Regions from separate parts of the Camelimonas sp. ID_303_24 genome, predicted to be linked through region 2. Evidence: predicted binding sites of a transcription regulator. Region 2 holds the regulator's gene; the other holds the start of a gene.
What was found. Region 2 encodes PhoB, which activates phosphate uptake and scavenging genes when phosphate is short. Its sites were predicted from a motif close to TGTCATNNANCTGTCAT; they were not measured.
Positions count from the first base shown of each region.

Region 1 (3,408 bases), on a different contig from region 2:
GGAACAGCGGCCCGGTCAGGCCTGGCAGTCCCTTGCGGCGCGGCCGGAACAACGCGCCGTCGACGCCGCGCGACCAGCGCATGACATTGCGGAAGCCCCGCGCCTCCAGATCGCGCGCGAGGCTGGGCGTGCTGACCATGACCCCGGCGCCGGAGTTGTGAAAACGGCGCAACAGGCCGTAGACCAGCCCCTCGGGCGCCGGCATGCGGGCGGCGATATATTCAGGAAAACGCGTGTGGTAGCTGGTGGTGAACGGCCGGCCCGTCGCCAGGCAGGCGGCGCGAACGGCGCGGCCTAGCGGTCCTTCCGTGGCGATATGCACATAGTCCGGCTGCAATGCCGCCAGCCGGCGCGCCATGGCGCGCCCGGTTGTCAGGGCGAGACGAATTTCCGGATAGCCCGGCATCGGCAAGCTGCGGAACTGGTCGGGCGTGATGAAATCCACCCTGGCGCCGAAATCCGCGGCATGGGCCGCCATGTTCTCCAGGGAGCGGACGACGCCGTTGACCTGGGGGCGCCAGGCGTCGCTGGCGATGACAATGCGCATGAATTCCTGCCAGAGAAACAGAAGATGGATATCGCCGGACGCGGCGAGCCCTGGCGCCGCGGACGAAACAGGGAACGAGCGGCGCGCGCATGATCGACCGCCAGGCGCCAGCCGCCGTTACGCCGCCTTGCGCGCGGCGTCGCTGCTCACGGCGACAGCAGCCAGCGACGCGGCGGCGCGGGCTTCGCGCTCGCGCACCACGTCGGCCCAGCGCAGCAGTTCGTAGCGGCCGTCATAGTGCTCCACCAGGGCGGTGCAGCTTTCCACCCAGTCGCCGGTATTCATGTAGCGGACGCCGAAACGGTCGTGCATGGCGGCGTGGTGGATGTGGCCGCAGATGACGCCGTCCACCTCGTGGCGACGCGCCTCGCTGGCCAGCAACTCCTCGAAGCTGCCGATGAAATTGACCGCGTCCTTGACCTTCAGCTTGGCCCAGGCCGACAGCGACCAGTAGGTCAGGCCGAGCTTGCGGCGAGCCATATTGAGCCAGGTGTTGGCGATAAGCGCCGTCGAATAGGCGCCGTCGCCCAAAAAGGCGAGCCAGCGGGCGTGGCGCATGACGATATCGAACTGGTCGCCATGGATCACCAGCATGCGGGTTCCATCGGCGGATTCGTGCACCGCGCGATCGCAGATTTCGATGTCGCCGAAGTTGCTTCCCACATAGTCGCGCAGAAACTCATCGTGGTTGCCAGGCACATAGATCAGCCGCGCGCCCTTGCGCACCTTGCGCAGCAGCTTTTGCACCACGTCATTATGCAATTGCGGCCAGTACCAGCCGGAGCGCAGGCGCCAGCCGTCAATCATGTCGCCGACCAGATAGATCACGTCGGCGTCGTAGTGGCGCAGATAGTCCAGCAGCATGGCGGCCTGGCAGCCGCGCGTACCCAGATGGGCGTCTGAAATGAACATGGCCCGCACCCGGATAACGGCGTCATCGGGCCCTGCTGTCTGGTCCATGGTCAATGCTCTGCCTCCTGTCGCCCCCGGGCGCTTTCCGCATCCGCCAGATCGAAGATGGGCGTCGCGGATGGGATCAATCGCCCTCTGGCCTGTGCAGGGAGACGGGCGGGCCGTCCCGATGAGAGCGCTGGGGCGCCCCGCGCCGGCGGATGCGGCTCCAGAGTGCGCTCCGGCGTCTGGCAAGCCGCAAGCGGCGCCCTGCCGTCATCTGTGACAGGGGCTGTTGTCACTCTGATGACAGAACGGCCATTGACCGGCGGCCGGCCCGGGCGTCTGATCGCGACCAACGCACGGACGAGACCGGGAGAACGCCATGGATCTGGGCATTGCCGGCCGCAAGGCCATTGTTTGCGCCTCCAGCAAGGGGCTGGGGCGCGCCTGCGCCGAGGCGCTGGCGGCGGCGGGCTGCCAAATTGTCATCAACGGCCGCGACGCGGACACGCTGGCCGCAACGGCGGAGGCGATTCGCGGCGCAGGCGGCGCGGTGACGGCGATCGCGGCCGATGTGGCGACGGCGGAAGGCCAGCAGCGCCTGGTGGCCGCCTGCCCTGACGCCGACATTCTGGTCAACAACAACGCCGGGCCGCCGCCCGCCAACTATACGGCGCTGGACCGGGACAGGATCCTGCGCGGCGTCACCCAAAACATGGTGGCGCCCATCGAACTGGTGCAGGCGCTGGCGCCTGGCATGGCGGAGCGCGGCTTCGGGCGCATCGTCAACATTACCTCGGCATCGGTGCTGACGCCGATCGAGGGGCTGGACCTGTCGTCCGGCGCGCGCGCCGGCCTGACCGCCTTCCTGGCTGGCGTGGCCCGGCAACTGGCGCCGCACGGCGTAACGGTCAACCACATCCTGCCCGGCGCCTTCGCCACCGACCGGCTCACCGGCATCATGCGCGGCGCGGCCGAAGCCGCCGGGCGCGACGCCGACGTTGTGGCGCGCGAGCGGGCAACGGCCATTCCCGTCGGCCGCTTTGGCGATCCGGACGAGTTCGGCAAGCTGTGCGCCTTTTTGTGCAGCGCCCACGCCGGCTATATCACTGGCCAGAATTTTCTGATCGACGGCGGCGCCTTCCGGGCGGCGTTCTGAGGGCGTGAGCCGGGCGCGGTTATGGCCCCACCGGTTTTCTGGCAACATGGGAACCAGGGAGGGGGCCGGGACGCGTTCGGCGCCTGAGCCCCTTCCGCCCGTCCCTGCCCTGAGCCGGCGCCGCTCGCCGGGGCCTTGCGCCAGGGCCGCCCTGCTCCGCGAAAGGACACGCCATGAACAAGAACACCATCTGTCTCTGGTATGACAAAGACGCCGAGGCGGCGGCCCGGTTCTACGCCGCGACCTTTCCCGATAGCGCCGTCACCGCCGTGCATCGCGCGCCCGCTGATTTTCCATCCGGCAAGAAGGGCGACGTGCTGACCGTGGAATTCACGGTCGCCGGCATTCCCTGCATCGGCCTGAACGGCGGCCCGGCATTCAAACAGAGCGAAGCCTTCTCCTTCCAGATCGCCACTGACGATCAGGCGGAAACCGACCGCTACTGGAACGCCATTGTCGGCAATGGCGGGGAGGAAAGCGCCTGTGGCTGGTGTCGGGACAGATGGGGCGTGTCTTGGCAGATCACGCCGCGCGCGCTGACCGGGGCGCTGGCGGCGGGCGGCGATGAAGCCCGGCGCGCCTTCGAGGCAATGATGGGCATGACCAAAATCGATGTGGCGGCAATCGAGGCGGCGCGACGAGGTTGATGGCGATGCGATTGCGGTTTCGCCATTCTGCGGGCACAAGCGGAGCGCAGTTTCGCACACGGATTTCTTTTGCCGGGAGCAGGCCTTGACCGCCATCGCCGTCACCATTGCAGGATCGGATTCAGGCGGCGGCGCCGGAATCCAGGCGGATCTGAAGACGT
Region 1 covers NZ_JBLLJM010000001.1:109,017-112,424, reverse strand. The annotation lists gene ACERNI_RS00515 (glycosyltransferase family 4 protein) at 1-547, opposite strand, end outside; gene ACERNI_RS00510 (UDP-2,3-diacylglucosamine diphosphatase) at 665-1,507, opposite strand; gene ACERNI_RS00505 (SDR family oxidoreductase) at 1,824-2,600, shown strand; gene ACERNI_RS00500 (VOC family protein) at 2,774-3,247, shown strand; gene thiD (bifunctional hydroxymethylpyrimidine kinase/phosphomethylpyrimidine kinase) at 3,333-3,408, shown strand, end outside.
Region 1: a site for PhoB is predicted at 1,734-1,750, ahead of ACERNI_RS00510 (UDP-2,3-diacylglucosamine diphosphatase). Genes of this name have one in related genera too.

Region 2 (3,408 bases):
CGCCTCGGCGCCCGAGTTGGTGTAAAACACCTGATCCGCGAAGGAGTTGTCGACCAGTCGCTGGGCCAGCCGCTCGCCTTCCGGAATCCGGAACAGGTTGGAGGTGTGCCAGAGCTTGCCGGCCTGCCGGGTCAGCGCCTCCACCAGATGCGGATGGGCGTGGCCGAGCGAATTCACGGCGATGCCGGAGCCGAAGTCGAGATATCGCTCGCCATCGCGCGTCGTCAGCCAGACGCCCTGGCCCTGCTCGAACTGAAGATCCACACGCGCAAAAGTTGGCAACAGCGGCGACGTCACTGACCGCACTCCCTGATGGCGACGCCGGCCCCGACATCAACTTTGCCGTATTCGCCGTCAGGCTGCGTCGCGCCTGCGAACGCGGGATCGGGGCGCCAGCGCCCAGAGCCCAATCGTTCATGAAAATCAAAGTGCCGCCCTCACGAAGGGCGGCACCGGCTGTATTTTATGCCGGGCGACAATTCTGTCAATTACGGGATGCATTTACACCGCGACGCCAGACAGGCTCCCGGTTTCGGGCCAGATCCAGACCAGGTCGGGACCAGGCCAAGGCGAAGTTCCTGCCGGTTCCGGCCAGTGGCGCGGAGCAGCCAGGCGGCGGATCATGACGCCGGCGTGCAACAGTCACGCGACAATGACGGCGTGCCTTTGCCGCCATATGTGTTATCCAGCGGCAACCGCCCGTCCAGCCTCCCACGTCCGTAAAATCGTTGAAAAAAGATGATCACGGACTCGTTTTCATCATGTTCCTGGGGAAAACGGTGGGGAGCGGACTGCTGCGGTTGAAGCCCTGTCCCGCCATCTTGTATGGTCCTGGACATATCCCACGACATATCGTGGCGCCGTTACCTTGGCGAATTGATGTTTTGCGTAGCTGAACCAGTTCAGCGCGTTTACGCAGATTTTCTGCATGACCGAATTTGGTGCGGAGGGACGGATGAGCGAGGCTGGAAGCGGCTGGAGCGACGAACGCGTCGAACTGCTGAAGAAGCTCTGGTCGGAAGGGCTCAGCGCCAGCCAGATCGCCACCGCCATGGGCGGCGTGACGCGTAACGCGGTGATCGGCAAGGTTCATCGCCTTGGCCTGTCCGGCCGGGCAAAATCACCATCGGGGAGCGCGCAGAAGCCGCGCAAGACCGTTTCCGTCGCCGCACCGCGCGTCGCGACGACAACCGCGCGGGCCACCGCCAGCATTCCGCTGGTGCAGGGCAACACGGCGCTGGCCGCCGTCGCCGCTGCGCCTGAGCGCCCGATGGAAACGCCGGCGCCTGCGGCCGTCGCCGCCGTGTCGTCCTCTCCGGCCATCGCCGCGCCGGAATCCCAGCGCGTCACCATCATGGAACTGCGCGAGAACATGTGCCGCTGGCCCATGGGCGATCCGACCACGGCGGATTTCTGCTTCTGCGGCAACCGGACGACGCCGGGCATTCCCTATTGCACCTTCCACAGCCGCATCGCTTACCAGCCGCCGGAGCGTCGCCGCGACCGCCGCAGCAACTGAGCCGGCGGCGGCCGCCAGCCATCGCGCCGATCCAATGCCCGCGCCCGTCGCGGGCATTTGCTTTTTGGTGCTTTTTGGTTTGCCGGCGCGCACCGCCTTCGCGCGGCAAGACTTCAGGCGCGCACAAAAAACCCGCCGGCGCGGCGGGTTTTGCAATGACGGGCATCCAGCCTGTGCAACCAGACCACGCCGGGGGCGATCTGCCTTACGGCCCTGATCTGGCGCATTGTCCTGACGCAGGACGGCGACCGCCCCGCTGAAAACCGGCCCCCCCAACAACACCCCCGCTCAGGAGCGGGCGAAGGTTTCATCGAACGAATAGCCCGCCCCGCGAACCGTGCGGATCGGATCGGGCTGGCGCGGCCGGTTGATGGCCTTGCGCAGGCGGCCCACATGCACGTCCACCGTGCGCTCGTCGATATAGACGTCCCGGCCCCAGACGCTGTCGAGCAACTGTTCGCGGGTGAACACCCGGCCTGGGCTCTGCATCAGGAATTCCAGCAGGCGAAATTCGGTGGGGCCCAGATGCAGCTCGCGATCCGAGCGGCGGACGCGACGGGTTTCACGGTCCAGCTCGATATCTCCGGCGGTCAGCAGCGCCGCCACGTGGCCCGGCTTGGCGCGGCGCAGCAGGGCGCGAACGCGGGCCAGCAGCTCCGGCACCGAGAATGGCTTGACCACATAGTCATCGGCGCCAGTGGCAAGGCCGCGGATGCGCTCCGCCTCCTCGCCCCGCGCCGTCAGCATGATGACCGGCAGGCGCGCCGTCTCCTCGCGCTGGCGCAGGCGGCGGCACAGCTCGATGCCGGAAAGGCCTGGCAGCATCCAGTCCAGCAACGCCAGATCCGGCGGCGCCTCCAGCAGGCGCACCTCGGCCTCGTCGCCGCGCGCCACGGCATCCACAATATAACCCTCAGCTTCAAGGTTGTAACGCAGCAGCAGGGAGAGGGATTCCTCATCCTCAACAATCAGAATGCGCGTCGCCATATTCCACTCCACGCCCGGCGGACTTCTCACGCCCCGGCGGTTCTCCGGCCAGCGGCGCGATCCCGCCAGCCTCTGCGGCATGTCGCGCCTGCCCGGAGCCAGTCACAGCTCCGCCAGGCGCCCGTCCATGCCCTGCCCCCAGCCCGATGCAGTGCATCAGGGAGAGCGGCGCCCTCTTTTGCCTGGCGGCGGTCCTGGCCCGAAAGCCCCGTCTCAGCCCTCGCCCACGCGGGCGAAGCTGGTGTCATCATTTTTCGGCCGCTCGCTGACCAGCGGATTGCCGGTGACCAGGTAATAGATCGTCTCGGCGATATTGGTGGTGTGATCGCCGATGCGTTCGATATTCTTGGCGCAGAACAGCATGTGGGTGCAGAAGCCGATATTGCGCGGATCTTCCATCATATAGGTCAGCAACTCACGGAATAGCGATGTGTACAGCGCATCGATTTCGCCATCGCGCTTCCAGACGTCGATGGCGACGTTGACGTTCTGCTGGGTGAAGCCGTCAAGCACGTCCTTGAGCTGTTCCTGGACCAGGTCGCTCATGTGCTCGACGCCGACGACAATGCGGGTCGGCTGCATCTGGCCGCTGATGGCCACGGCGCGCTTGGCGATGTTCTTGGCCAGATCGCCAATGCGCTCGACGTCGCCGGCGACGCGGATCGCCGAGATGATCTCGCGCAGGTCCACCGCCATCGGCTGGCGTTTGGCGATGGTGAGAATGGCGTTTTCCTCGATCTCGCGCTGCAGGCTGTCGAGGCGGGCGTCAGTGTTGATGACCGACTGGGCCAGTTCGGCGTCGCGGCGCACCAGCGCGCGGGTCGCGTCATCCAGCATCTTCTCGGCGATGCCGCCCATTTCGACCACGCGGTTGCGCAGGGCGGCGAGTTCGGCGTCATAGG
Region 2 covers NZ_JBLLJM010000011.1:62,525-65,932, reverse strand. The annotation lists gene ACERNI_RS11565 (acetylornithine transaminase) at 1-297, opposite strand, end outside; gene ACERNI_RS11560 (GcrA family cell cycle regulator) at 956-1,519, shown strand; gene phoB (phosphate regulon transcriptional regulator PhoB) at 1,808-2,506, opposite strand; gene phoU (phosphate signaling complex protein PhoU) at 2,720-3,408, opposite strand, start outside.